3 regions of the Paenibacillus jepli genome follow, and region 1 is predicted to be linked to each of the others. Evidence: predicted binding sites of a transcription regulator. Region 1 holds the regulator's gene; each other region holds the start of a gene.
What was found. Region 1 encodes Rex, which represses fermentation and respiration genes when NADH is low (regulators of the CRP and FNR family bind a similar motif). Its sites were predicted from a motif close to TTGTGAAATATTTCACAA; they were not measured.
Positions count from the first base shown of each region.

Region 2: ric (iron-sulfur cluster repair di-iron protein) is a predicted target of Rex. The motif match lies at 3,209-3,226, and genes of this name have one in related genera.
Region 3: pflB (formate C-acetyltransferase) is a predicted target of Rex. The motif match lies at 8,269-8,286, and genes of this name have one in related genera.

Region 1 covers NZ_JBDFMD010000001.1:391,335-401,359, reverse strand. The annotation lists gene ABC336_RS01850 (hypothetical protein) at 1-378, shown strand, start outside; gene dinG (ATP-dependent DNA helicase DinG) at 394-3,291, shown strand; gene ABC336_RS01840 (redox-sensing transcriptional repressor Rex) at 3,269-3,931, shown strand; gene ABC336_RS01835 (amidohydrolase) at 3,912-5,213, shown strand; gene ABC336_RS01830 (cell wall elongation regulator TseB-like domain-containing protein) at 5,217-5,768, shown strand; gene ABC336_RS01825 (hypothetical protein) at 5,878-6,411, shown strand; gene ABC336_RS01820 (AAA family ATPase) at 6,404-7,900, shown strand; gene ABC336_RS01815 (3-hydroxyacyl-CoA dehydrogenase family protein) at 8,115-9,029, shown strand; gene ABC336_RS01810 (acetate kinase) at 9,026-10,025, shown strand, end outside.
Region 2 covers NZ_JBDFMD010000001.1:4,114,399-4,124,423, forward strand. The annotation lists gene ABC336_RS17895 (S1C family serine protease) at 1-659, opposite strand, end outside; gene ABC336_RS17900 (FxLYD domain-containing protein) at 680-2,644, opposite strand; gene ric (iron-sulfur cluster repair di-iron protein) at 3,296-4,012, shown strand; gene ABC336_RS17910 (hypothetical protein) at 4,027-4,353, shown strand; gene ABC336_RS17915 (GTPase) at 4,607-5,686, opposite strand; gene ABC336_RS17920 (response regulator) at 6,000-7,094, shown strand; gene ABC336_RS17925 (GbsR/MarR family transcriptional regulator) at 7,175-7,705, opposite strand; gene ABC336_RS17930 (carbohydrate ABC transporter permease) at 8,028-8,909, shown strand; gene ABC336_RS17935 (carbohydrate ABC transporter permease) at 8,944-9,789, shown strand; gene ABC336_RS17940 (ABC transporter substrate-binding protein) at 9,844-10,025, shown strand, end outside.
Region 3 covers NZ_JBDFMD010000001.1:5,720,483-5,730,507, reverse strand. The annotation lists gene ABC336_RS23985 (ABC transporter permease) at 1-661, opposite strand, end outside; gene ABC336_RS23980 (ABC transporter substrate-binding protein) at 665-1,762, opposite strand; gene ABC336_RS23975 (ABC transporter ATP-binding protein) at 1,780-2,832, opposite strand; gene ABC336_RS23970 (LysR substrate-binding domain-containing protein) at 3,562-4,713, shown strand; gene pflA (pyruvate formate-lyase-activating protein) at 4,853-5,608, opposite strand; gene pflB (formate C-acetyltransferase) at 5,872-8,148, opposite strand; gene ABC336_RS23955 (acetate/propionate family kinase) at 8,508-9,737, shown strand.

The sequences.
Region 1 (10,025 bases):
GGTTACTTCAAGCTGTTTATGTTCCGTCAGGCGGCCGAGGCGTTGGAGAAGGCGCTGGGCGTGATGCCGGAATGCAACCTATCGCGGATGTTCCTGGCCATGACCTACATGCATCTGCAGCAATGGCTGGATGCACAACGTCTGTTCCAGATCGTCGTGGCCCTTGCCGATCAGCCCAAATGGAAGGCGCTCAGCTTTAATGCGCTGGGCTGCATCCAAGCGATCAGGATGAACCTGGATGAGGCAGAAGCTTACTTTATGCGGGCCCACGAAGCCGACCCTACGTTCGCGGATCCGCTGAACAATTTGAACAGCTGCAGAACGCGTGCCGGCCAATTGTCCTTGTATTTTGGAAGTGCGGAGCTCAGCTGTTTGTGAGAGGACCAAAACCGGATGAATTATGCTGTACTTGATTTTGAAACGACCGGTCATCAGACCGATGACCAGATTATCCAGGTGGGACTGGTGGTCTTGGATGAAGAGCTGCAGCCTGTTGACAGGTACAGCTCCTTCGTCAAGCCTTCCATTCCCATTCCTGCGTTTATTACGACACTGACCGGTATAGACGATCAGATGGTGGCCGCGGCACCTCCCATTGAGGAAGTACTGCTCGAGCTTATCCCGAGATTGGAGGACGCCGTGCTCGTCGCACACAACGTCGGCTTTGATGCGGGCTTCCTGAACGAATGGCTTGAGCGCAGCGGCTATATGCCTTTTGTCGGTCGGCGTCTGGATACGATTCTGCTGCTGCGTGTTTTGTATCCGTCCTTGACCACTTATCAACTAGGAGCGGTAACAGAGCTTTTCGGGATCCCCCACGAACGGCAGCATCAGGCCGACAGCGATGCGCAAGCGACGGCGGACTTGTTTGTGGCTGTGGTGCAAAAGCTCCGTGAGCTGCCGTTGCTCACATTGCAGCGCTTGTCCTCACTTCTGCAGGATCATCATGACCTGGGCTGGATTGTCGACGACGCTTTGCGTCGCAAAGAGAGCGAAACGTCTATTGACGAGGATGAATTTTCCTATTTTCGGCAGTTCACCCTCAAGGTCTCAGACTGGACCGAGGAGGAACCGCCGCGCAGCGATCCCGGGGAACAATCCCTTCTGGAAGGCGTTAGCTTTGATGATTTCCTGGAGCAGCTGAGAGAGACGTTCCGTGCGCAAGTGGCCGGATACGAAGAGCGTGATGCGCAGAACCAGATGTTCCAGGAAGTCTACGAATCGCTCGCAGAGAACCGTCATCTGCTGATCGAAGCGGGCACAGGCACAGGCAAATCGCTCGGGTATCTGATCCCTTCCTTGTTCTATGGTGTCCAGCAGGAACAAAAGATACTCGTAAGCACCCATACGATTAATTTGCAAGAGCAGCTGCGTGAAAGGGACATTCCGTTGCTTCAGCAGGTGCTGCCGTTTCCTTTCAAAGCGGCGGTTTTTAAAGGAAGAAGCAACTATTTGTGTCTTCGCAAGTTCGAAGGCAAAGTCAATACGGCGGACTTCATCAGTCTGATGGACGATGCGTTGACCGCCGCCCAGATGGTCGTCTGGCTCGGCGAGACCGGCCGGGGCGACCAGGAAGAGCTGCATCTGGGGAACAAAGGCAGCGAGTTCTGGGATACCGTCGCCAGCGATACGGATTCCTGTCTCAATCGCGCCTGCCCCTGGTTCAAGCGATGTTTCTACCATCGTGCCAAACAGGAAGCGAACCTGGCTGATGTCGTCATTACCAATCACTCCATGCTGTTCACGGATATCCGTGCCGAGCATCGATTGCTGCCAACCTATGAATATCTCGTCGTCGACGAGGCCCATCATCTGGAGGAAGTGGCGAGCAAGCACCTGGGTATCCAGGTGTCTTACTTCACCCTGCACCATCCGCTGCTGCGGATGTATAAGGATGCCCGCAGCGGGCTCATCCATCAGCTCCGGGGCAAGCTGGAGTATGAAGGGGATGAGCACAGTGAAGCGTGGCGCGAGACCGTCGATGAGCTAGTACCTGTCTTCCCGGAGGTAAGAGATGCCTGGGAGCGTCTGGTAGAGCTGCTCTATGCCGTCTCAGGCGGCGGCGCCGAGGTGACCGGTGCAGCTTCGACCGAATCTGTCGCTGCTGTATCGAGATTGCGGCCGCAAGAGCCGCCGGCAGGCTGGGACAACGTGCAAGATGCGGAAGAGCAGCTGTTCGGGCACTTGAAAAGGCTGGTCAAGGGTCTGGACAAGCTGCTGGCCGACATCAAGGACCGCAGCGACGACAGCGGACTGCAGGCGCTCGTAACCGATATTAACGGCAATGTCAAAGATCTCGCCAGGGTGCGCGATGATCTTCATCATTTTATGAAGCTTGAGCACCAGTCGGAAGTGTATTGGATTGAATCCAACCCCAACTTCCGGGCGAAATCCGTACATCTCTATGCGGTGCCGGCAGATGTCAGCAAGCAGCTGCAATCCTATTTTTTCGAGACCAAGCAGAGTATCGTCCTGACATCCGCGACACTGTCCGTGCAGAAATCGTTTCAGTATGCTTGTGAGCAGCTTGGATTGGATGGGCAGGAAGCGACGGGCCGGCTGAAGACGGTACAGCTCCCTTCTCCGTTCAATTACAGAGAGCAGGCGCTCGTCTGCATCCCTCGCAACTTCCCAAGCGTCAAAGGGACGGTAGGCGATCCTGCGTTCATCGGCATGCTGGTGCAGTCGCTGGCCGACGCGGCGGCAGAGACCAAGGGCAGAATGCTCGTGCTGTTCACTTCCTATCGGATGCTGAGACAGGTCTATGAACCGCTAAAGGAAGCGTTGGCAGGCTCAGGGATCCAGGTGCTGGGACAGGGAATCGACAGCGGCAATCGGACGAAGCTGACCCGCCGCTTCCAGCAGCAATCGGCGTCCGTACTGCTCGGTACGAGCAGCTTCTGGGAAGGCGTCGATCTGCCGGGTGAAGCGCTGGTCGCGCTCGCCATCGTCCGGCTGCCGTTCCAGCCGCCCAACCATCCGCTCGTCGAAGCCAAATCCGAGCTGATCCAACAGCAGAAACAGAATCCGTTTATGAAGCTGTCGATCCCGCAAGCGGTCATCCGCTTCAAGCAGGGCTTTGGCCGTCTCGTGCGAAGCGCACAAGACCGCGGGATCGTATTGATCTACGATACGCGCGTGATCGAAACGTACTATGGCAAGCATTTCCTGTATTCGCTGCCCGGTCCGAAGATCGAGCATATGCACCTGGACCAGATCGTGCCGCGCATGCGGGAGTGGCTGCAAGCAGATGAAAAGGAGGCGAAGGATGAAGCCCATCAAAATATCTGAAGCTGTCGTGCGGAGGCTGCCCATCTACCTGCAATATTTGAATGAGCTGTCGAGGAGAGAGGTCCAAACGGTATCTTCCCAGGATCTGGGGCAGAAGCTGGATCTCAACCCGGCGCAGATCCGCAAGGATCTGGCTTACTTTGGCGAGTTTGGCCGCAAGGGCATCGGCTATGATGTCACTTATCTGATCGAGAAAATCAGAGGCATCCTGAAGCTGGACCAGACGCTTAATGTGGCTCTTGTCGGTGCCGGTAATCTCGGCCACGCTCTCAGCAACTACAACAAGTACATTAAAGATAATATGCGGATTGTCGCCGTATTCGACGCACAGCAGGACAAGATCGGCACGGCGGTGAACAGCATGCTGGTGCAGCCGATGGAAGAGTTGAACCAAACCGTACGCGAGCTGGATATCCGGATCGGCATCATCACGGTGCCGGCCACAGAGGCTCAGAACGTCGCCAATCAGTTTGTGGATGCGGGCATTGAAGGCATTCTCAATTTTGCGCCTGTGATCCTGAAAGTGCCGGATCAGATCCGGATCCATCATGCGGACTTTACGACGGAGCTGCTAAGTTTGGCTTACTATTTGGAGAATCGGGGAGAAGGAGATAAAGAAGATGAGTCAGCTTTGGATTGAGCAGGGATCGTTCGTGACGATGACCGGAGAACAGGAAGTAATCGAAGGCCATATGCTGATCGAGGACGATCGGATCGTCTATATCGGCGAAGAGCCGCCGCAAGAGGTTGCAGTGGATGCCAAGCGCCTGCCGGGAAAAGGGCTTTTATTTATGCCTGGCTTGATCAATACGCATGGCCATGCGGCGATGTCGCTGCTGCGCGGGTTTTCTGACGATCAGGTGCTGCAGGTCTGGCTCGAGCAAAAGATGTGGCCGATGGAGGGCCGCTATCAGCAAGAGGATACGAGGGTCGGCACCGAGCTCGCCATTTTGGAAATGCTCAAGAGCGGCACGACTACTTTTGTCGATATGTACGATCGTATGGACATGGTAGCCGAGGCAGCAGAGCAATCCGGGATCCGGGCATGGCTGACCCGGGGGGCGATCGGTCTCTGTTCGGAGCAGGAGCAGCGGGAGAAGCTGGAGGAAGCGATCCGTTTCGTCCAGGAGTGGAATGGACGAGGCGACGGGAGGATCCGCACCATGCTGTCGCCTCACGCTCCCTATACTTGTCCGCCCGCTTACATCGAGCAGTTCGTCCAGGCGGCGCATGATCTGGATGTCATGCTGCATACGCATATGTCCGAGACAGCTGCCGAGGTCGAGCAGAATGTGCGAGACTATGGCTGCCGGCCGCCTGAGCATCTGGACAAGCTCGGCTTTTTCTCCCGCCCGGCTTTTGTCGCGCATGCCGTCCATCTGCTGGACGAAGAGATCGCCCTGCTGGCGGAGCGCGGTGTCGGCGTATCGCATAATCCGGCGAGCAATCTGAAGCTGGCAAGCGGGGTCGCCAGAGTGCCCGAGCTGCTCGCAGCCGGAGTGAAGGTGTCGCTGGGCACCGACAGCGCGGCCAGCAACAACAACCTGGATCTGTTCGATGAGATCCGGCTGTCGGCATTGATCCATAAGGGCGTGTCGGGAGATCCGACCGCCGTACCCGCCTATCGTGCGCTGGAGCTGGCAACGCTCGGCGGTGCCGCTACCCTGGGCCAGAGCAGTCAGCTAGGCCGGCTGCAGCCGGGCATGAAGGCTGATTTTATCGCGATCGACATTGACCAGCCGCATTTTTATCCGCGTACCAGTCTGGTTTCCCACCTCGTGTACGCCGCTTCGGGCCGCGATGTACGCCATGTCTGGATAGACGGCAGACAGATTGTCAAGGATCACGTCTGTCTGCTGATGGACGAAGAGCGCATCAAGTCGGAGTCTCAGCAGCGTTTCGAAGCGCTGCTGGCGAGGTGACGGATGCGTCTTCGGAGCCGCAGGCCGGCTCTGATGACGCCGGTGCGCTGGGTCGTCCTGACGCTTTCACTGCTGCTGGTGTGCTTCCTTCTCTTCAATATGTGGTACCGTACGATCCACAAGGAAGTATGGGCGGAAGAGCGTGCGGTTGCAGAGCGGGCAGTTGAGGCTGCGCAGCTGACCGAGATCGGCCAAGTGGACAAGCATGTGTGGGATACGACGACTTGGATTGTGCAGGGAACGGATACGGACGATAACCAAGTGTTTGTCTGGCTGGATGACGAGAACATCGATATCGTCAGTGCAGCAGAGGGCATATCTGAAGAGATGCTGCAAGAGCGGATCGCCGCCGACAATCCCGAGTTCGATCTGATCCGGACGATGCCCGGGATGATGAACGGGCAGAAAGTCTGGGAGGTGTACTACAGCGTGGATGGTTCGCCGCGCCGTTACTTTTATCGATTTTACCGCTTTGACAACGGACAGCTGATTACCACTTACAATCTCCCCAACCGGTTTGCCGGAAGCGTGAGCGACGAGGATGGACCACGCTAGGAATGGTACTATTTACAGCCTCCTTCGTATACTAGCCTATGATATACTTTGATATAGATGTTTATCTATCATTCAAGGCTATCATAGCTGGCGAAGGAGGCTTTTATTGATGAGACTGCGACTGTTTCCCTTAGCTCTAACTGCTATTCTCGCCGCAGCTCTGCTGCTTGGCGGATGGTCTCTATATAACAGCATGGCGCTGCAAAAGCCGTTGACCGGCGTGGTGGAGGAAGTGCCGGGGGTCCGCTCGGCAGAGCCCGTCATTGACCGGACCCGTGTTCAGCTCCGGCTGGAGCTGGAGCGAGGCGCCGGATTGCGGGAGATCTACCAGGCGATCCGCAGCAATGGCGCAGACTATATAGGCAGCCGGCAGCTGCAGTTGGAGGTTGTGCAGACACCGGATGAGCAGCTTGATGACCTATGGTCGATGCTGCTCTTCGATATCGCCCAGGCGATGGAGACCCGGCATTATGCCGACATCCCGGCAGCACTTGATCGTTTGGCCGGGCAGACCGAAGGTCTGACCGCCACAACCGAGATGGATGCGGACAATGTCTATATCACACTGGAGAATGACAAGGCAGCCAAGTATGTGATCCTCCCCCGGGTGCCGTCTGAGATGGGAGTGTGGAGCCATGCTTAAATATTGGAAGGAACTGTTGATCGGCACCGCTGTTGCACTACTGGGATTTTTTGCTTACATCGGCTATAATATCGTGCCTGTTCTAATCGCGATTGCGATCGGCACCGTGCTGTTTGTCGCTATCCGCAACCGCGGCCAGATGGCAACGGCAGGCGGTGACCGTCTTACCCGGGGGCGGGTGCCGCTGGAACTGTCGTTTGACGAGATCGGCGGTCAGGAGCGGGCCAAGCAGGAGCTCATCGAAGCGCTGGATTTCTTGGTCAAGCCCGATGAGATCGCCCGCTTCGGCATCCGCCCGCTCAAGGGCATCCTGCTGACCGGTCCGCCGGGGACGGGCAAAACCTTGCTCGCCAAGGCCGCCGCGCGTTATACGGACTCGATCTACGTCGCCGCATCGGGCAGCGAGTTTGTCGAGATGTATGTCGGCGTAGGCGCAGGGCGGATCCGCGACCTGTTCAAGAACGCTCGCCAGCGGGCGGCCAAGGCCGGCAAGAACAGCGCAGTCGTCTTCATCGATGAGATCGATGTCATCGGCGGCAAGCGTGACGGCGGCCAGCACCGGGAGTATGACCAGACGCTCAATCAACTGCTGACGGAGATGGACGGGATCCATACGTCCGAGTCCCCGCGGATCCTGATCATGGCGGCGACCAATCGCAAAGAGATGCTGGATCCGGCACTGATCCGTCCCGGACGATTCGACCGTCATATCGGCGTCGAGCTGCCGGACAAGAAAGGCAGAGAGCATATCCTGGGGATCCATGCGCGCAACAAGCCGCTGCAACCCGGAGTTGAGCTGAGCCGAGTGGCTGAAGAATCCTTTGGCTTCTCCGGCGCACAGCTGGAGAGCGTCATGAATGAAGCGGCCATCTATGCGATGCGCGACAATGAGCTGGAGATCAGCCACCAGCACCTTTCCTCGGCGATCGACAAGGTGATGATGGGAGAGAAGACGGACCGGGAGGCGACCCGCGAGGAGCGCGAGCGCGTGGCGATCCATGAGCTGGGCCATGCGATATCCGCCGAGCTCGTCCGTCCGGGCAGCGTCTCCACTGTCGCTTTATCGCCGCGGGGGCAGGCGCTCGGTTATGTCCGGCATCATCCCCAGCAGGACCAATACTTGTACACCAAAGAGTTTTTGGATGGTCAGATCATGATCGCACTGAGCGGCGCAGCGGCGGAAGAGATGTTCTACGGCAGCCGCAGCACAGGCTCGCGCGGCGATTTCGATCAGGCGATGAACATCGTACGGACGATGGTCGAGTCGGGCCTGACGGAGCTGGGCATCGTCGACAGCTCGATGATGACGCCTGACAGCTGGGCCAAGATCAGTTCGTCGATGCTGGAAGGCTTGATGGACCGCACCAAGTCAGTGCTGCAGGGGCACCGTCAGCTGTTCCTGCGTTCGCTGGACATCCTGCTCGCGGAAGAAACGCTGAGCGGCGACCGCTTCCGCGAGCTGATGCGGGAAGAGCCGCAGACGGCCTAGTAGATTGCCCCAGAAATAAACAGGATCGGGCTACTAGTTAGGTGACGCAGCCGTTTCCAGACATAGTTAATCCTCAAAAGAGCGCCTGTCGCTCTTTTTTGCTTGTTTGACGTCACAATTCCCGATTAAATTATGCAAACAGCTGTTCCATTTGCTTGCGCCCGGCAGTGGTGGATGTGTAGAATAGGAGATAGCGGCAATAAGCTGCCGACAGATGCAACCATACAGCAACTATAGAGAAATGGGTGGAGAGCGTATGAAGGTACGTAAGGTAGGCGTCGTCGGGATGGGCACGATGGGCCAAGGCATCGCAGAGATGCTGGCGTTCAAAGGGCTCGAAGTCCTGGCCATCGAGAAGACAAAAGAGAAATTAACCCAAGCGGTGCGCATGATCGAGCATAGCCTGGATAAACAGATCGAGAAATGGGCGCTCACGCAAACCGAGAAAAAACTCGTCATGAACCGCATTCATCCGATAGATAGTTTCGCCGAACTGGCCGATTGCGAGCTGGTCATTGAGACGATTACCGAGGATCTCGATACCAAGCTGCAGATCATCGCGGAGATCGACAAGCATTGTCCGCCGTCCGTCATCCTGGCGAGCAATACTTCCACACTCAGTTTGACTGAGCTGGCCAGTGCCTCGGCTCATCCGGAGCGGGTGATCGGGATGCATTTTATCCATCCGGTGTTCAAGATCGATCTGGTAGAGATTGTGCGGGGGCTCAAGACTTCGGAGGAGACATTCCTCCAGACCAAGCACTTCATCGAAGAGACGATCGACAAGAAGGGCATCATGGTGTTCGAATCGCCGGGCTTCGTCACGACCAGGCTCATCTGTCTGCATATCAACGAGGCGCTGCATGTGCTCGAGGAAGGCGTCGCTACGGCAGAGGATATCGACAGCGCGATGCGGATCGGTTATTCCTTCCAGCACGGCCCTTTCGAGATGGCCGACCGGTTCGGACTCGATTCGGTACTTGCCGCGCTGGAGATCATGTTCCGGGATTACGGCGAGCTCAAATACCGGCCGTCGATCGTCCTGAAGAAGATGGTGCGCGCAGGTCAACTGGGCGTCAAGACCGGCATCGGTTTCTTTAACTATAACGAGGATGGAGAACGGATATGAAAGTATTGGTCATCAATGCGGGGAGTTCCTCGCTCAAATATCAGCTCTACAATATGGAGAACGAATCCGTCCTGGCGAGCGGCAGCGTCGAGCGCATCGGTATGGATTCCTCGATCGTCACGCATGAAGTGCCGGGCAAGGACGAGACGCGCGATGTGAGCGAGATCCTCGACCATGTGACGGCCGTCAAGCGGGTCATTGATATGCTGCTGCACGACGAACATGGCGTGCTGAAGCGGATTGAGGAGATCGAAGCGGTCGGCCACCGTGTGGTTCATGGCGGAGAAGTGTTCAAGCAGTCGGTATTAGTCACGGATGAAGTCAAGCAGGAGATCCGCCGATTGTTCGACCTGGCGCCGCTCCACAACCCGGCTCATATGATGGGCATTACAGCGGTCGAATCCAATCTGCCGGGCGTGCCGCAAGCGGTTGTCTTTGACACCGCTTTTCACCAGACGATGCCCAAGGAATCCTATCTGTACCCGATCCCTACGGTGCTCTATCGCCGTCACAAGATTCGCCGGTACGGCTTCCACGGCACATCGCATCATTATGTGAGCGATCAGGCCGCAGCGTTCCTGGAAGAGCCGCTGGAGTCGCTCAAGATGATCACCTGCCACATCGGCAATGGCGCCAGTTGCACCGCGATCATGGACGGCAAGTCGTTTGATACGAGCATGGGGCTGACGCCGTTGGAAGGACTCATGATGGGCACGCGCAGCGGCGATCTCGATCCGGCGATCGTGCCGTTCACCATGAACAAGGAGGAGCTGTTGCTGAGCGAGGTCAACTCGATGCTGAACAAGCACTCGGGATTGATGGCCGTATCTGGCATCAGCAGCGATATGCGCGAGATCGTCGAGGCGATGGAGGAGGGCGACAAAAACGCCAAGCTCGCCTTTGACATGTACACCTACCGCTTGCGCAAATATATCGGCGCCTACGCGGCGGCCATGAACGGACTTGATGTGCTCGTGTTCACTGCAGGGGTAGGAG
Region 2 (10,025 bases), 3.7 Mb from region 1:
GCAGAATTGATGCCGATTACCTTGCCCGTGCTCTGCATGACGAGCGGTCCGCCGCTGTTGCCCTGAGTGATGGGGGCGGAGATCTGGTATGCGCCGACATATTTGGTCTGCTCGATCTGCAGATCGCGGTCGACGCCGCTGATGATGCCCGTCGTCACTGTATTCTCGAGTCCCAGCGGACTGCCAAAGGCCAGCACCTCGTCGCCGATATCGGCCTTGGTCTCGGCATCCATCTCCAGCGGCTCCATCCCCGCCAGCTCCTCTACCCGCACGATAGCGATATCTTTCTCGATGTTCATCCCGATGATCGTGCCCCGATGGGTGCTCGTGTCGCTCATCCGTACCGAGACTTGTTGCGCGCCTGCGACGACATGCGCGTTGGTGACGATATCCCCCAGCTCGTTATACAGGAAACCGGAGCCGATACCCTCCCCCTGAGGGGAGACGGTCTGGATGGAGACGACCCGCTGCTGATGCGTGCGGATCAAGTCCTTGAGCTCGGGCGATTGTTCGGCGGTGTCCTGCTCCGGCTCGATGGTCCCGAGGGAGGCCGACGCTGTCAGGGACGGCTCGCTCCATCGCTCATGCAGAACGTACAGCGCGCCTCCGCCGGAGAGCAGGATGACCAGGCACAGTAAGGTTGACAGCATTCTTTTCATCGGCGTTGCTCCCTTCGTGTTTAATTAGTCGTTCTACCCGTCCAGCGGGTGACCAGCGCCCGGAACATGTTCTCGCCGTCCTCATGAGAAGCCTGGAATCCGGCTTCGGCACCTGGCGCGACTGTCTGGGGCGAGACATTCGTCGTGTGCTGCCCTAGCAGCCGATCTTCTTGGTCATAGATGTCGTAATAAATGACGAGCGACTGCAACGTGTAGGAAGACACATTCTTCAAGATGCCCTGGATATGAAAACGTCCCTGATCATCCAGCTGCACCTGGAACTCCAGAATCTCGACGGCATTCTGCTGTTGATCCTGCTTCGCCTGCTCCGAGGCCGCTTGCGCGGCAGCCTCAGCTTGCTCTGCCTCAATCTCTGCCTTGAGCGCGGTCAGATCCCCGTTGTCCGGAGCAAGCGACAGAGCTTCATCTACCACCGATAGGGCAGACGGGAAGTCGCCGGTCGCCAGGTGCGCTGCGGCGGCCTCCTGAGCAAGCTCGACCGCCTTCTCTCTGATCTCCTCCCGGAAGGTCTCGGCTTCCTCGCCCTCGTACGACCGGAGGCGGTTCATCAGGGGGATCAGCTCCGTGACCGTGGACCGGGCAGCCAGTTCGGCCCTGGCACCTGCGAATACGCTAGCTTGCTCCAGACGCTGGATCTCCTCGTGAAGCTGCTCATAGACCGGGCCGCTCCGCCACTGGAGCTGCGTCTTGACGTCTGCGATCGCGTCGCCTGCCTCTTCATAGCGTTCTTCCTCCATATGGCTACGCGCCGCCGCCACAGTCTCCTGGAGGGCAATCGCATCCTCCAGCACGGTCTGGTGCTCCAGCAGCGCCGGGTGCGACGGGCGCTTGACCAGGGCCTGCTCGATCCGGGCGAGCCCCTCGGGGAGCTGATGGGCCAGCGCGAGCTCTTCCCCTTCGGCAAGGAGATCGCGGATCTCGCGGTGCTGCTGGTCGTGATACACGTAGAGGGCGGCTACAGCAGCCCCGACCAGGAGCAGGCAGACGAGCGGCGCGATCCAGAGCAGGTGGAAGGTCTTGCGCCGCGGGGCAGGCGGCGGTGCCGCTCCATCCGCGCTCTGCACAGCACCTGTCGTTCCGACTCTGTCGGTGCCCGCTGGCGTGTCGTTCTGGGCAGGGTGAGCGATGATGACTGTCTCCTTCGGCTCGCGGTGGTCATCCGTTCGGGCCGGCCCGGCGGGAGGGCGGGAGAAGCCGCCGCGAAGATCCTTGGGACCGGTACGGGCAATACGCTCTTCGGTGCGGTTGTCAGGTGCAGGTACAGCGGCTTCATGAGCTGTGTCTGGAGCCGACTGAACGGCATCCGCTGGATCACCAGGCTCGACGCTGGCAGGATCATCTGGCCGGACTGCAGCATCCTTGACATCCTGATGGCCGAAGCCGGTAGAGTCGTCTGACTGGACCGGAGCCTCTCCGGCATCCGGGTCCGAGATGTCTGTCGCTTCGTCGGGATACGGCCCGGGAGTGTTCCTCACATCCTCGGGATGCGGCCCGGGAGTGTCCGTCATATCCGGCGTATGCGACCCGGGAGTGCTGGGCACCACCTCGGCGTCGCCGGCGGCCGCTGTGCCGTCGGTCGCGCCCGCGGCGCCTTCCCGCCCGTCCGCTGGCTCCATCGCCGGTTCGTCTGTCTTGTCGGAGGCGTCCTCCCGCCCGGCGGCTTGCTCCATCGCAGGAGCGTCCGTCTGCACAGGATCAAGTCTGACCTCTCCGTCTACGCTCTGTACTTCCAGTCCGGTATCTGCTTCCTGGGCGGTTGCGCCGGTTGAGCCCGGATTCACAGGCTGGCCGGCGTCTTCTGAGACGCTCGCTCTCTCGGTTGGAGGGGTATGGTTACTGGCAGAAGCAGCAGCGCCTGCATCCTGCTTGCGGGCGCGGATGTCAGCCGCATCGCGCGCAGCGCCGCAGTGCGGACAAAATCGGCTCTCGGGCGGCACTTTCTTGCCGCATTGCGAACAATACATCGGATCACCTCTTCGATAAACCTGGGTTTATATTTATATATCTAATCGACAGACGGCTTTGCACTATCTCCAAATCATGCAGCATGGTCGCAGTGCAGTTGCTCCAAGGGAAGGAACGAGAGTGTCGATTAACAGCAAGCAACCGTGGAGATGGGATGACGAAGGATCATCGCCAGCCTGTAACGGAAATAAAGATCCCTGGCCTGGAAGTCCGCTATAAACCCACCTATGCGTAGTTGTCGCCAGTCTCGAAACCTACCTTGCGCTGCAGCAAGGCCGCCGTGTGACATCTTTGCTCAGCTGCTTCGAGACTTATGTGCTACGCGGCTCCTCTGGTAAAATTCGAGTTAAAAAATACTTATACCAAATAAAAGAAAATCAAACAGCGGACAGGCAGCAAACCGCACGCCAGAGGCGAATCGGGCCCGTTCTCTTCCCTTCGAACAAATGCCTACCCCATAACATACGCACTTCGCGCATGATCGGTTTCTTATTCATTGTCACAACTCGGTGTACGTCCTGAACCGGCTTCGGCACAAAAAGTTCGCCAGGCAGCCAAAAACTATGTGCGCCACGTCACAATCTTTCTGCGTATGGCCCTCTATAATGGGGATATCAAAAGCCGAAGCGAGGCAGAGAGGAAGATAACGGATGACTGTATATTTCACTGGAGAAGAGAAGGTCGGCGCGATCGTCACGGAGTTCCCTGGAGCCAGCAACCTGTTCAAGGAGGTGCGGATCGACTTCTGCTGCGGCGGCGACATCAGCCTGCGGGAGGCCGCCGCCCGCAAGAAGCTGGACGAGCCGGTGCTCCTGCAGCGGCTCAATGACAGCTATGAGCGGGCCAAGCTGCGGGCCGAGCCCGGTAAGACCGACTGGAAGAAGGCGAGCATCTCGCAATTGATCGACCATATCGTGCAACGTCATCACAAATATCTGCAGGCGGAGCTGCCGCTGCTCAGCGAGTTCGTCACCAAGGTGTTCCGCGTCCACGGCGTACATCAGCCGGAGCTGGCCCAGGTACACAAACGGTTCCACGAGATGAAGCTCGAACTGGATCAGCATCTGATTCAGGAGGAGGAGCTGCTCTTCCCGCTGCTGCTGGCTTATGGGGAAGACCCGACAGCCGACCGGCGTTATCGTGCGGTGCTGCGGATCCGCGAGCTCGAGGCAGATCATCAGGGAGTCGGCGATATCCTGAAGGAGCTGCGGGAGCTGACACGCGACTACACGCTGCCCCAGGGCGCTTGCAAGACGTATACACTGACGTATCACAAGCTGGCCGAGCTGGAGTCGGATCTGTTCGAGCATATTCATCTGGAGAATAACATTCTGTTCGCCAGGCTCGCTCCCGCTCAGGCATCGTGAAGGAGGTAGAAAAGATGCGAAGCGAATATCAAGTAGAATTATGCTTCATCCGCACCGGACAGCCGGAGGCGGCTTTTCCGGAGCTGGAAGCCAGGGTGCAGCGATTGTTTGCCGGCGTCCTCCGCTGCGCGGCCGAACGCAGGCAACGGGAAGGGCTGGATATCGCGACCGTCCGGCTCAGCGGCCGGCACACCCGGTGGTCCGACGAGCAGGAACTGGTGGATCATCTGGAGCGGGCGGTGCGATCGGGCGAGCTGGAGGATCTGTACGGCTACCAAGTCCGGCTGGAGCAGTTGGAGGACATGGCGGCCGACGAAGCGGAGCGACGGGTTGTGCGATGAGAGGACTGGTGTTAAGAAGCGGCGGACTCCAAGCGTCGAAATGAAGCTTGGAGTCCCGTTCTGAGCATTGATTGGACGCTCCAAGCCCCGAAACGGTGCTTGCATCCTGATCCGAGCGCCGCTCGGATCTTCTAAGGTCCTCAACGGCATCAGATCTCTGCCGCCGCCGGCGCGCTGCTGCCGGACTTTGGCTACATCCCGGTCGTTAAGCAGCCCATCCTTTCCTGGAGGATGGGCTGCTGTATTAAGTCTGTTACCGCCCCGCGAACTTCAACTCCTCATTCAACAACGCTTCCGCGACCTTGTAGCAGTCGTCCAGGTAAGCTTTGCCGGTGAAGTAGGTGATAGAGAAGCCGGCTGTGGCCGAGAGCGCCTGACCGATGAACGGGACGTACCTGGAGAGCTGGGTCGTCGCTGTCTTGCCTGCCTGCCGCTGCAGGAGGTGGATGATTCCCTGGAAGGAGATGGACTTCAGCAGGTTGTTGGCAGCGCTGGCGAGCGCCGGGACGATCTTCGCCCCGGTGCGGATCCGGTCCTCCGAGAGATCGAAGTTGCTGCGGATCTGATCCAGCAGCTTCTGCAGGATGCTGGCGTCGATGGCGATGTTAAGCCCGGGCACCGGATTGAGGCCGTTGGCGGCTGCCGCCGCGCTATTGAGCAGCAGCAGCTTCTCACAGGCCTTTTTTTTTCGTTTCAAAAAATCCAGCGAATACGCCTTGGCATTGCGTTCCCACTTGGCCTGCTTGGAAGCGGAGAGGCGGGCGTAGATCTCATCGATCAGCTCGCTCAGCCCCTCTTCGGTCACGCAGCTGGTGAAGATGACCTTTCTCTGTGCGCCGTAGCGCTCGCCCACTGCCAGGCGGATCTCTTCTTTGAGCTGATCACGGTTCTTCTGTTTCTTCGTATCGAACAGGGTATCCGTGAAGTTGCGGACGAAGATGCAGGGCTTGCGCTTGGCGATGATCTTGCGGAACAGCGCGTCATCGGCCTCGTGGAACTTGCCGGAGAACACGCAGAGGAACAAGTCGTAGCGGTCCAGATCGAAGCGCTCCCAGTAATCGTCGGCGGGAAAGGCGGAGGTGCCGTAGCCCGGGAGATCCGTCAACAGCAGAGAGCTGTCCTCGCCCCATGCCACGCTGCCCGCTTCCACCGTTGTATCGGTATTCGTCGAGACCTGGGCGACGTTATCGCCGATAATGGCGTTGATCAGCGATGATTTGCCCGCTCCCGGCTGTCCGAACAGGGCGATATTGATCGTGGTTTTCGATTCCTTTTCCAACGCTTTATAGATCTCATTCATGGATTGAAAGGTCAGATCAGAGTCCTTGCTCATCGTGGTTCCTCCTCCTAATTACACATTGCTGCTTATTACTCTTTATATAACCGGCTGGCGGCGGTCTCATTCATGGGCCGGATGACCTGCCAGATGATTGCCTCATCTCAAGCCTTGCTTCTGTTACTCTGATCATAATCAGAATCTTGACAGTTTGTAAAGCGGCGCGCTTAGCGAAGGGTGGGAGCATGTCTCGGCTGGGCGAGGCGAGCCTTCGATCCGTCGAGGCAGGTTTTTGCCTATCCGTGTCGAATGGTAGCAAGAACTAATCTCGGTATAAGACGCAGCAGGAAGAGTCAGGGAGGTAACCACGATGAAAATGGACGCGATCATCATCGATGACGATCAACCGGCCATCGAAGAGCTGGAGGATGCGCTGGCAGAGGCCGGACTGATCGGGCAGGTGCAAGGGTATACCCGGGCCAGGGATGGTCTGCAGGCAGTACAGGAGCTGCAGCCGGATGTCGTGCTGCTGGATATCCAGATGCCGGGGATCCACGGGCTGGAGGTAGCGGCGGAGCTGCAGCGCACCACACCCGGATGTGCGGTCGTCTTCGTGACGGCTTACGCCCAGCATGCGGTCGAGGCGTTCGAGCTGGCGGCGATCGATTATCTGCTGAAGCCGGTCGATCCTGTGCGGCTGCAGAAGACGCTGCAGCGTATCTGGCGGCGCAGAGAGCCGGAGGTCGAGACGGCTGCGATACCGGTGGCGATCCGGCTCTTCGGCTCGCTGCGGGTCAGGGGCTCCTACGGAGAGGTGAAGTGGCGGACGGCCAAGAGCAGCGAGCTGTTCGCCTATCTGTATCTTCATCCGGACGCTGCGCCGGAGCGCATCATCGATGACGTATTCATGGATGGCAAAACCGATAACGCAAAAGCCTATATGCACACCAGTGTATACCAGCTGCGCAAGAGTCTGGCTGCTGCCGGACTGGCCAGCCAGCTGACGATTGTCTATGACAAATTGCGATACAAGCTGAAAATGGACGGCCTGGACAGCGACCTGGCCCGGTTCGAACGCATCGCGGCCCTCCCCTCTGCAGACAAGGCAGCGCTCCATGAGGCGGTCGGTCTCTACAATGGCGATCTGCTGGAAGGCATCGGCAGCTTGTGGGTGGTGGAGCGGAGGGAGCAGTGCCGGAGGTACTTCGCCACCATGGCTTCACGGTTAGCGGAACTGCTGGAGGCCGAGGACGGGGTGCGCCAGGCACTGGAGATCGTGCAGAAGCTGCACCGTCATGATCCCCTGAGCGAGATGCTGGCGGTCCATGTCGCCCGGCTGTATGTGAAGTTGGGTCAGCACCGTCTGGCAGACGATTATGTCCAGCGTTATCTCCAGCGATATGAAGAAGAGCTGGGCCTGGGCAGCCATCGGGTGAGGGAAGAGTACAGGCGGTTGATCGAATGAGGCCTGCAAATATACCCTGGTGTTCCGTGATCGTTCAGTAGGCGCTTTCTACAGTAGCATGCGCCGCAATACGGGCACCATCACCGGTCAAAAAACTCCCCCGCCTCCAGCCGTTCCACGAACTGCTGCAGCCATTCGTAATAACGCAATCCGTCCCGCAGCTTGTGCAGATCCTGCAGCGCCAGCTTGCGCTCCTCATCCGGCGTATCGATCGCCAGGATCGTCTCGGTGAGCTCCGGGATGACTTCTTCGATCGCGCCGCGCATGACATCGATCTCCCGCTGCAGCTTGACGGTGAAGAAGTTGCGGAACGCCTGGAAGAAATCCGTCTCGGCCTGGTACAAATCCCGCCGTTCCCGCTTCTCCTCCAGCTTCGTCACCATCCGCGACTCCATCAGCGAGCGCACGGCATAGCTCATATTGCTCTTGCTCATATTCATATGGGTCTTCATCTCTTCGAGTGTCATCGGACGATCTTCAAAATACATGATGCCATACAATTGTCCAAAAGAATGCGTCGCGCCATACAAATCCATCGTATCGGCGATTGCCGCAATCACCCGCTCGCGCGCCCGCGTGCGCGGGTTATCTCCTGTCGCATCAAGCGCCATTTGGTCTTCCGCTTTGCGCGCTTTGTCCGCCGACGTGCCGGCACGCTGCCTATCCGCTTCCGCCTCTCCCGGCTTCCGCATCTTCCTCACCTGCCCTATCATGTATGCCTGATTTCCATTATACGTGATTGCTTCGTCCGCCACATCCCTTTTCCCGGACGCCTCTGGATTTACATGATCTTATCTTCCCGTTTACGCAGAGATAACCTTTTGCTTTCTGTTTGAGTGTACAATTTTATTTGTACGAAAGGCAAATTAAAAGGAAAATATCCTGATAATCAATATCGTTAAATTTTTATTGAATGGATGTGCGCCTAACGAGATGAAGAAAAACAAGCTCCTGCAAGACGTCAAAGCGACGTTGTTCACGCTGCCGGCCATGGTGCCGCTGGCGGTGTTCTGGCTCTTCCCGCTGGGCTATGCGTTCTATCTGAGCTTTACGGACTGGGACTTCATGGGGGAGGACAAGCCGTTCGTCGGGCTCGCCAACTATACTGCGCTGCTGGCCAATCCGGCCTTTTACAACTCGCTGAAGGTGACGCTGTTGTTCGCGCTGGGGAATGTCCTGCCTACGCTGGCGGGCGGACTGGCGCTGGCGCTCCTGATGAAGCGGGCTGTGCGGCTGGGCGGCGTGTACCGGGCCTTCATCTTCTCCCCCTGGGTGACGCCGATGGTCGCCGTGTCGATCGTCTGGTCCTGGATCTTCGAGCCGGAGAGCGGCCTCGCCAACAGCATCCTGCGTTTCCTCGGAATGGAGGGTCTGGGCTGGCTCAAGGATCCGGACTGGGCACTCATCGCCATCCTGATCGTCACGGTGTGGAAGTCGGTCGGCTGGGCGATGGTGTTCTTCCTGGTGGCGCTGCACAATGTGCCCAGGGATCTGCAGGAATCGGCACGGATGGACGGGGCAGGGAGCTGGAAGCTGTTCACGCGCATCACGCTGCCGCTGATCTCGCCGACGACCTTTTTCCTCTCGGTCGTGCTGATGATCTCCTCACTGCAGGCGTACGACCAGATCAACGTGATGACGCAAGGCGGACCGTCCGGCTCGACGCGGACGCTGCTGTACCTGTATTACCAGTCGGCCTTCGAAGGGTTCCGGATCGGCGAGGCATCGTCGGTGGCCGTGGTCCTCGTCTTCGGCTGCGCGCTGCTGTCAGTCGCTTCCTTTATCGTCAGCCGGCGGACCGTTCACTACCACTAATAGAGGTTGATCACCGAGATAGGAGGCACCACCCATGTTATCCGCTAACCAAACGCTCGGACCGGCGGTGCGGCATCTGCTGCTGATCCTGTTCTGTGCGCTCATGGCATTTCCGTTCTATTGGATGATCACCAATGGGCTCAAGACCAACGACGAGATCTGGCAGGTGCCGCCGACGCTGTGGCCGGAGCAGCCGCTCTGGAGCAACTTTGCCGAAGCGTGGCAGAGCGCGCCGTTTGGCCGCTATATGCTCAATAGTATCGTTGTCGCGGGCGCCATCGCGGTCATCCAGGTGTTCAACTCGGCGCTCATGGCGTATGCGCTCACGCATATGCCGTTCCGGCTCAAAGGCGCGATGACGGCGCTGATCCTGGTCAGCTACATGGTGCCGACGACGGCGGTCTATCTGCCGGGCTACGTCATCCTGTCCAATCTGAATCTGCTCGACAGCTATGCCGGACTGATTCTCTCCAACTGCGTCAGCGTGTTCGCGATCTTCCTGATCCGCCAGGCCTTCCTGCAGGTCTCGCATGAGCTGGTCGAGGCAGGTACGGTGGACGGCGCGTCCCAGCTCCGCATTCTCTGGACGATCATCGTGCCGCTTACCCGCGCGTCTTTTGCGGTGCTGGTGCTGATTACGTTCATTGATCAATACAACAATTACTTCTGGCCGATGCTGATCACCAAAGACCCCGATCTGCAGCTGGTTTCGGCCGGTCTGCGCAGCTTTTTCGTGGAGGGAGGTGCATACGGGCTGAAGTGGCCGCTCATCATGGCTGCCAGCGCGTTTACGATCGCTCCGCTGCTGCTGCTGTTCCTGCTGACCCAGAAGGTCATCATGCAAAGCGTCAATATGTCTGCCGGGGCCAATAAAGGTTGAATCGGCGGGCAGCTATCCAACATCATTATGGGAGGTTACAAACCAATGGTAACAATGGTAAGGACAAAACAAGGCATCGCTGCGGCGATGACGGCCAGCCTGCTGCTGCTGAGCGCATGCGGCGCGGGAACGACGACTAATGACAACACAGGCGGTGCTGCATCGCCAGGTACGAATGGTGAAGCGAGTGCGTCGGCAGAGCCGGTAACGATCGAATTCTGGTACGGGCTCGGCGG
Region 3 (10,025 bases), 5.3 Mb from region 1:
TGCCGAATTCGGCGATCGTCTTGACGAAGACGAGCAGCGCGCCCATCGCATAGCTCCCAACCAAGAGCGGCAGGACAACCCTGCGCAGCCGGTAGAGCATGCCGCCGCCATGGACGCCGGCCGCTTCCTCCAGCGACCCGCCGATCCGCACCAGCGCATTGCGCAGGATCAGATACAGGAACGGGAACAGATGCAGGCTCATGATGGCCACCATGCCGAACAGGCTGAAGAATGCAGGCGTCACACCGGCGGCGGCTGGCAGCAGCTGCTCTGCGAAGCCGCGGCGCTGCATGAACAGGATCCAGCCCATCGAGCCTATATAGGGCGGGGTCATGAACGGAATGATCAGCACGACATCCAGCCAGGCATGACGACCGACCGTCGTCCGGGCCGCCAGGAAAGCCATCGGCAGCGCGAGCAGCGTCGAGCCCATCACGACCCAGCCGCCCAGGGCGATCGAGTTCCAGAAGATGCCGAGCAGGCCCGGATCGGACAATACTCTCAGCGGGGCGAGCGCATCGAAGACGCCATCCGGGAACAGGCTATGCAGCAGCACCATCGATAGCGGGACCAGCACCAGCACGCCGAGGAGCAGCAGGCCAAGTCCCATCCGCCATGAAGCAGCGGGGAGCCGAAGCCCCCCGCGATGCTGGTTATTCATGGTTTACTTGAACAGCTCCAGGAAGCGCGCGCTGATCGCTTCGCCCTGTTCGCTCATCCAGTTCCAGTCGTAGTCCAGCAGCTTGATGTCCTCGGTGTTGACGCGATTGTCGGCCTTGATATCGGCTCTTCCCGGCAGCAGATATGCACTTGTGACCAGCGCCTGGGCTTCGTCGGAGAGCAAGTAATCGATGAATAGCTGGGCATTGTCCAGATTCGGAGAAGTTTTCATAATCATGGCTGCCCGCGGGTTGATGACCGTGCCGGATTCGGGATAGACGATGTCGACCGGTTCACCCTTGGCTTTGGCGCTATATGCCATGTAGTCGACACCAGCCATGACGATGCTCTTGGCCCCGGTGATAACCGGATCGAGCGCTTCTTTGTTGGCGCCGGCCATCGCTACGCCGTTCGCTTTGAGCTGTTCGAAGAGGCTCCAGTCCTCATCGCCCTGGTCGTTAAGATAACCGGAGATGAAGTCGAGCGCCGAGCCCGACAGCGACGGATCAGGGATGTTGACGACGTCTTTCCACTGCTCGTCGGTAAGTTCGGACCAGACGGCAGGCGGCGCATCGACCAGCTTCGTGTTGTAAGTGATCCCTAGCGCCGATGCGCTGTAGCCGAACAAATGACGGTCGCTGTCGACCCAGTCCGGCTGCAGCTTGTCTGCCTGCGCCGCTTCCGGGTAGGCTTGCGTCCAGCCCTCGGCTTTCATCGCCATCGCCGATGGCCACGAGGCCAGGACGACTACGTCGGCTACCGGGTTGCCCTTCTCTGCCTCAAGACGGCCCAGCACCTTGCCTGTCGTCCCGTCGAACTGCTCGACCGTGACGCCATACTTGGCCTCGAAGCCTTCGCGGATCTTGGCAGCCAGTCCTTCCGGCCCGGCCGTGTAGACGACGACTTTGCCCGATGGCGCAGCAGGTTGCTCGGCAGGCTGCTCGGCAGCCGTAGTTTCGCTTGGGGCGCCTGTAGTGCTATTTGCATTGGCGGCTGCATTGGTGCTGCTGTTGCTGCTGCCTGCTGCGCCGCAAGCGCTGAGCAAGCTGCTGGATAGCAGCAGCAACGCCAGCGACCACCGCCATGTTCTCGTCTTTGCCATGTGATTCATTGCCGTATTCATCGATTCATAACCTCCCTGAGTTGGTGTTGCCCTGGTATAACAGTTGTTGCGGTTTCAGCGGTTGTTGAGCTTGCTTGCCGGGGGCCGTCTGCCAGCGTGTGAATGTGATGTTCCCCGACGCCCAACTGCACAGTTCCGCCGACGGCCAACCGTTCATGGTGGTAAGCCGTCCAGATGGTCCCGTTATCCAGCTGCACCGCTACCTCGTAGCGGTCTCCCAGATAAGAGACCCGGCTGATACAGCCTTCGAAGAGGCGATCGCCCGGTCTGGCTGTCCACCTGACATGCTCGGGCCGCACCATCTGCCGATCCGGCTCGATCCAGTTGGAGCGGCCGACGAACTGGGCGACGAACGGATGGCTCGGCGTATGATAGATCACCTCCGGCTCGCCGCTCTGAAGTACCTTGCCCTGCTGCATGACGATGATCGTGTCGGACATCGCCATCGCCTCCGTCTGGTCATGCGTGACATAGACGGCTGTCAGCCCCAGCTCCCGCACCATCTGGACGAGCTCCTCGCGCATCTCGTCCCGCAGCATGGCGTCCAGGGCGCTGAGCGGTTCATCGAAGAGGATCAGGCCGGCCCGGGCAGCGATTGACCTGGCAAACGCCACCCGCTGCTGCTGCCCGCCCGAGATCTGATGCGGGTATCGCTTCTCAAAACCCTTCAGCCGTACGGCCTCGATCGCCTCCGCGACGCCAGCCGCCGTTTCCTTGCGCCGGCCGCGGGCTTTGAGCCCGAAGGCGACATTCTCGTAGACAGTCATGTGCGGCCATAACGCAAAGTCCTGGAACACCATCCCCAGTTCTCTCTGCTGAGGCGGCAGGATGATGCCTCTCGCGGTATCGCAGACGATGCGGTCGCCGATCCGGATCATGCCGCTGTCCGGCTGTTCCAGGCCGGCGATCAGCCGCAGCAAGGTCGTCTTGCCACAGCCCGAAGGACCCAGCAAGGTGGTGAAGGATCCTGACGCGATGTTCAGCTCCAGCGGATGCAGCGCGGTGGCTCCGTCGAATGACTTGGTCACGCCGCTTAATGTTATCTGCATATGTGCTGTTCCCCCTTTCTCATCTTCACTTGCTTGTTTAAGCATAGCCCCCTTTCATCTGCGTGATATTTTCGTAGTGTTAAGTGTTTATTAAATAAACTATTAAGTTATATACAATCGCATAGAGATAATCTATAATCTGGATGACCTTGACTGTGAAGCTGCGGATCCCCCTCGCACAGACTAAACTCCCTCGCCGCTGGGGCGGGATCAGAGGAGGCAACCGCAGTACGACACGTTGAGAGTCCAAGCCGCGGACTCGATCGAATGCAACCGCAGTATGGACACGATAGCGCCTATTTGGAACAAAACCTGCAGAATGCTGGGGTGGCGGACACACGATCCGTTATTTGCTGGTTTTAGGCGCATCGGACGCCCTCCCCAGGCCGATAGCGTATCCTCTGTCCGCAAGTTCATCTAAAAACCTATCCATGGTCGAATTAACGTCTGCTGTGTCCGTTCGGTCGGCAAGTGGGCCGGTGCGTTGCAGCTCAGCAGACGGTCGATTCCGACGCTCTAAGGGAAAAAAAGTGCGTTGCAGCTAGGCGGACGGCCGACTCCGACGCTCTAAGGGAAGAAAAGTGCGTTGCAGCTCAACGACCGATTCCTGGTTATGCTGATCTTTCTTCGTCCTTCCAGGACGTGCGGCTTTGTCGGAGAAATACAAGCCAAGTAGTTAGGTGAAACATATACGCCGTCTTTGAACAAAGCCCTGGAGGCGATCCAACCGTGAACTTTATCAAACTGGACATCCTTGTCCTGCTCGACAAGCACAAAAAAATAACCGCCGTCGCTGGCGCCCTGGGCGTCAAGCAACCGACGATTACGTTTCACATGAAAAGTCTGGAGGAGCAATACGGCGTCCCCCTCTTCGAGATGAACGGCGGCAAGTATGAGCTGACGCGTGCTGGCAAAGCGCTGCTCCACTATGCCCGGCAGATCCGTTCGCTGGGTCTGGAGGCTGGCCGGGTCATGGCTGAGCAGCGGTCGCCCGATCGGGGAACCTTCCATATCGGAGCAAGCTACGTAGCAGGCACTTACCTGCTGCCAGCATGGATTCACCGCTTCCGCGAGACCTATCCGGAAGTGGAAGTGCGGCTGACCATCCGGACAGCGCCGGTCATCCGGCAGCTGCTGGCCGAGCGCCGGATCGACCTCGGCTTCATCTCTGCCCAGCACACAGAGGGCGATAGCCTGCACTGCGAGCCGCTGTGCGCGGACCGGCTGGTCGTGGCGTTCGCGGCAGATCACCCGCTCGCCGTACGAACCAGTCAGGTGGCCGCCGGGGGAGAAGCAGATGTTGAAACGGACAGCCATCTCCGACTGGCTTCCGACGCGATTGCAGCGAACGACGCACTTGTCGCATCAGCAGACCGGGTGGCCGCCGGGGCAGAAGACGGGACAACCGCCTCTGCGCGACAAGCAGCTGATGAGATAGCAGCGAACCACACGCTTGTCGGAAGAACCATCCAAGTAGCGGACTTGGAAGGCGACGCGGGAGCCGAAGGGTACGCACTAACCCAGCCAGCGCCTGAGGACATCGCGGCCTATCCGTTTCTATTCCACGGCCAGCAGTCGACTACCCGCGAGATGACGGACCGCTGGGCCGCAGTTCATGGCATCGAGCTGCAGCGGGGGATGGAGCTTGATTCGCTGGAGACGATCAAGCGCTCCCTTGTGCTGGGCAAGAGCGTCACCTTCATCTCGCACATGGCGATTCGCGAAGAAATCGCCTCCGGCCGCCTGGCCTGCGCTCCGCTTCCGGGCGAACATCCAAAGCGCATGATCTATGCCTGCTACCATCCCGAACGCTGGATGTCGCCGCAGATGAGCGCCTTCCTCGAGCTCGTCCGCCAGCAGGAAGAGCTGCAAGCGCCATGACTGGCTTTTGCAGCTTCTTAGCGGTACTGGCAGGCAGATCCCGGCTGTAGGAGGCCGTCTGCCGCAACGAACCTTTCTTCCCTTGCAGCAACTCCACTAGCCTCGCCGCCTGCAGCAAGCAGTTGTCTCTCCTCCCGACTCACCCCGACCGCAGGGCGTGCCGGCCTTCGGCCGCGCACCTTCCCTCGTCGATCCGTCGCATCGCCTGTTCCACCTCATGAACCTCCGGCTCGCGCACATGCGCGAGCGGATAGTCGCGGCCCAGCGCCCGCCATTTGTAGACGCCCATCCGGTGATAGGGCAGCAGCTCCAGCTTGGCCACCGAAGCGAGCCCTCCAACGAAGCGCCCCAGATTATACAGATCATCCTCGCCATCTGTCAGGCCCGGGATCAGCACATGGCGGATCCACACCGGTTTATTGATCGCCGACAAATGCTGAGCGAAGCGGAGGATCCTGCTGTTGCTCCGGCCTGTCAGCCGCTCGTGGCGGAGTTCATCCATCAGCTTCAGGTCAAGCAGGACCAGATCGGTCGCATCCAGCAACTCAGCGGCATTGCTCGCCTCGCAGAACCCCGAGGAGTCCAGCGCTGTATGCAACCCCCAGCGCGCTTTGCATTCACGGAACAGCCTGGCGACGAAAGGCGCTTGCAAGGTCGGTTCGCCGCCTGTGACCGTAATGCCGCCTCCGGAACGCTTGTAATAGCTGATATAAGGCTCGATCTCCGCCAGCACGTCCTCCACCGTCACCTCTGTCCCGCCTGCCGTATCCCAGGTGTCGGGATTGTGGCAGAACTGACACTGCAAGGCGCAGCCTTGCATGAACAATACAAACCGTATCCCCGGCCCGTCTACCGTCCCGAACGTATCCATCGAATGTATCCGTCCCTTGGCCATCATGACCGCCTCCATTCCCCCGGCGCACGGCGCCACTGTTGCTGTCTGCGCCATCCCCTCCAAGGCTGCAGCTTGCCAGCACGTGTAAAAGGCTTTGATGGAGATACGCCGAACAGGTATTAGAACCTGTGTGAAACATATAAACTCTTATAAATTGCAAAATACTTACTTCCCTCTGTATCCTGTCTTCAGCCGCCCGCCCTGCGACGCTAGCCGACGGCTGTCCCCGATGTTCTTGACTGCAGAAACAGCCCTCTCTCCCCCTACACCTGCCCGTGGAACGTCCGGTTGATCACATCAAGCTGCTGCTCGCGCGTCAGTTTAATGAAGTTGACCGCATAGCCCGACACCCGGATCGTCAGCTGCGGATATTGCTCCGGATGCTCCATCGCATCGATTAGCTGCTCGCGGTCGAATACATTAATGTTGAGGTGATGTCCCGAGTCGGCAGCATAACCATCCAGCAGCGAGACGAGATTGCTGATCCGCGTCTGCGGTTCTTTGCCCAGCGCCTTCGGGATCAGGGAGAAGGTGTTGGAGATGCCGTCCTGACAGCTGTCGTAAGGCAGCTTCGCGACTGAGGCCAGCGAAGCCAGCGCCCCTTTGCGATCCCGCCCGTGCATCGGATTGGCGCCCGGAGCGAACGGTACGCCTGCGGCGCGTCCATCCGGCGTGCTGCCCGTTTTTTTGCCGTACACCACGTTGGAGGTGATGGTCAACACGGACATCGTCGGCACCGCATCCCGGTAAGTGTTGTGCTTGCGCAGCTTGGCCATAAACGACTCGGTCAGCCGTACCGCAATCTCGTCAACACGTGCATCGTTGTTGCCGTACTGCGGGTATTCACCCTCGATCTCGAAATCGACAGCGATGCCCTGCTCGTTCCTTACAGGACGCACAGTCGCATAGCGGATCGCACTAAGCGAGTCGGCAGCGACTGACAAACCGGCGATCCCGCACGCCATCGTCCGCAGGATGTCGCGGTCATGCAACGCCATCTCCAGCCGTTCATACGCATACTTGTCATGCATGTAATGAATGACGTTGAGCGTCTGGATATACAGCTCCGCCAGCCAATCCATCACCCGGTCATAGCGTGCCATGACCTCCTCGAAGTCCAGCTTGCTGCCGGCGAGCGGCTGCTCCGCCGGACCCACCTGGAGGCCCAGCTTCTCATCAACCCCTCCGTTAATGGCGTAGAGCAGCGCTTTGGCTAGATTGGCCCTGGCGCCGAAGAACTGCATCTGCTTGCCGATCCGCATCGCCGAGACGCAGCAGGCGATCCCGTAATCGTCGCCAAAGATCGGCCGCATCAGGTCGTCATTTTCGTATTGGATGGCACTGGTCTCGATCGACACCCGCGCGCAGTAGTTCTTGAAATGCTCAGGCAGCCTCTCCGACCACAGCACCGTCAGATTGGGCTCCGGCGCCGGTCCCAGGTTGTAGAGCGTATGCAGGATGCGGTACGAGCTGCGTGTGACCCGGCTCTTGCCATCATCCGCCATACCCCCGATCGACTCGGTGACCCAGGTCGGATCGCCGCTGAACAGCTCGTTGTAATCCGGGGTCCGCAGGAATTTGACGATTCGCAGCTTCATGACGAACTGATCCATCAACTCCTGGGCTTCCAGCTCGCTCAATGCCCCTTCCCGCAGATCGCGCTCCAGATAGATATCGAGGAAGCTGGAGACGCGGCCGAGACTCATCGCTGCTCCGTTCTGCTCCTTGATGGCGCCGAGATAAGCAAAGTACAGCCACTGAAATGCTTCTTTCGCCGTGTTGGCCGGCTTGCTAATATCGTAGCCGTAAGCTGCCGCCATCTGCTCCAGCTCCTGCAGCGAACGAATCTGCTCGGAGAGCTCCTCGCGCAGGCGGATGACCGGCTCGGTCATCGCTTCCCGCTCCAATTCCTTGAGCTCCTGCCGTTTGCCCGCAGCGAGCCGGTCCACCCCGTACAGCGCGACCCGGCGGTAATCGCCGATAATACGACCGCGCCCGTAAGCGTCGGGCAGCCCCGTGATGATCCCGGCTTTGCGCGCATTGCGCATCTCTGCCGTATAGACATCGAACACGCCTTGGTTATGGGTTTTGCGGATGGTGGTGAACAGGTGGACAATCTCCTCCGGCAGTTCGTAGCCGTAGGCTTTGCATGCATCCAGAACCATCTTGATGCCGCCGAAGGGCTGGATGGACCGCTTGAGCGGCGCGTCCGTCTGCAGACCGACGATCTGTTCTTTGTCACGATCGATGTAGCCCGGCTCGTGAGCAGTGATCGAAGAGACTGTCTGCACATCGACATCAAGCACACCGCCCCGTTCACGCTCCAGCTTCATCAGTTCCTGCAGCCGGGACCACAGACTGCTGGTCGCTTCCGTAGGCGGCGCGAGGAACATCTCGTCTCCATCGTAAGGCTGTATATTGCGATCCAAAAAGTCTTTGATATCAATCGTATCCTGCCAGGCTCCCCCGGCAAACCCGCGCCATGCCCCGTCTGCCGCCGAACCGGCTTGCGGCTTCAACTCCGCTTCTTTCATCGCCATATTGAATCATCCTTTCGCTACGCGCATCCGGTTCCGCAGCCCTGTTCAAGAGAGGCGGGAGCCCTCGGCGCTAGTGATTTCCCTTACTGACTCCAGTCTACCTTCCAAGACACCCTATGTATGTGAAAATGATCACATGTAAACATGTCTTTTTATCCACTGTTCCGTGCCTGAACTGTCACTGAAAGTTGTGGCATACATCACAGTCCCCGAAGCGCCGGTTTGTTGTAATGAAAGAAGATATACTGCTGCGGTACGGGATGCCCCGCTCATAGCTGGCTGCCTCCTGCGCCGCAGACGCATGCGGGCTGTCTCCAAGACAGCTTGGCTTGCGACTACAAGCGATGGGAGAGAGACATGTGAACATACTGGTCATCAATTCGGGAAGCTCTTCACTCAAGTATCAGCTGTATGACATGATCGCCGAGACCATGCTGGTGAAAGGCCGGATGGAATGCATCGGCACTGCGAAGTCTTTCATTACAGAACAAGGGCAGCACGGGCCTGAACGCAGCGAACAGATGCCCTTGCCGGACCATGCTGCCGCTTTGGAGGCGATGCTACATAAACTGACCGACCCTGAACATGGCGTGATCCGCAGCCTCCAGGATATCGACGGCGTCGGCCACCGTATCGTCCATGGCGGCGAGACCTTTACCTCAGCGACCTTCATCGATGAGCAGGTCAAACGGCAGATCCGCGATCTGTATGAGCTCGCCCCGCTTCATAATCCGGCGCATATGACGGGCATCACCGCTGTCGAGCAGCTGCTCGGTCATGTGCCCCAGGTTGCGGTGTTCGACACCGCCTTCCATCAAACCATGCCTGAACGCGCATATCGCTACCCGATCGCCAAGGAATGGTACCGCAAGCATGGCATCAGGCGCTACGGATTCCATGGCACTTCGCATGAATATGTCTGTGAACAAGCCTCCGAGCTGGTGCAGACGCCGCTGAGCGAGATGAAGATCGTCTCCTGCCATATCGGCAACGGCGCCAGCTGCACTGCGATCGAGGAGGGACGGTCCGTAGATACCAGCATGGGCATGACGCCGCTCGAGGGACTGATGATGGGGACGCGTACCGGCGATATCGATGCTGCGATCCTGCCTTACTTGATGAAAAAGGAATCGCTCGGCTGCGACGAGCTCAGTACGATGCTTAACAAGGCGGGCGGTCTACTCGCTGTCTCCGGCCGAAGCGGCGACGTGCGCGAGGTCAGCCAGGCTGCAGAAGCCGGCGATGCCGACGCCCGGTTGGCCATGGAGATGTACGAATACCGGATCCGCAAATATATCGGCGCTTATGCCGCAGCCATGAACGGGCTCGACACGATCATCTTCACCGGCGGCGTCGGCGAGAACGGCGCAGCCTTGCGCAGCCGCATCTGCCGCAACCTCTCCTATCTCGGCGTGGCCCTGGACGAGAACCGCAATCAGCGTGCCGGCAGCGGCGCCCGGATCATCTCCGCCCCCTACTCCAGCGTCTACGTCATGGTCATTCCGACCAACGAGGAGTGGATGATCGCCAAGCAGACCAATGCGCTGCTGCACGAGCAGCCGCATCGGTTGGCCGAGCCTGCGCTGTAGGGCGTGGCTGGTGCAGTCCAGGGAAGCGCAGCAGCCGCAAGGTTGCTGCGCTTCTTAGGGTTCGCCTCGCAAACTATATTAGATCCGCTGCTCCATTCTGCCGCCCAGCCTAAGAAGCTTGGCAATGAATAGCCGTACACGTCGGCGATTGCCACGCTGCAGCGGCACAGAGGGGCGCTTACCACTACCTCTCCCACGCCAGCTTCCGCCCCTCCTTGCCCCTCCTCCCGCGTCCGCATCCAACGCAAAAAGGGCCCCGACCAACATGAACATGGCCGGGGCCCTCCT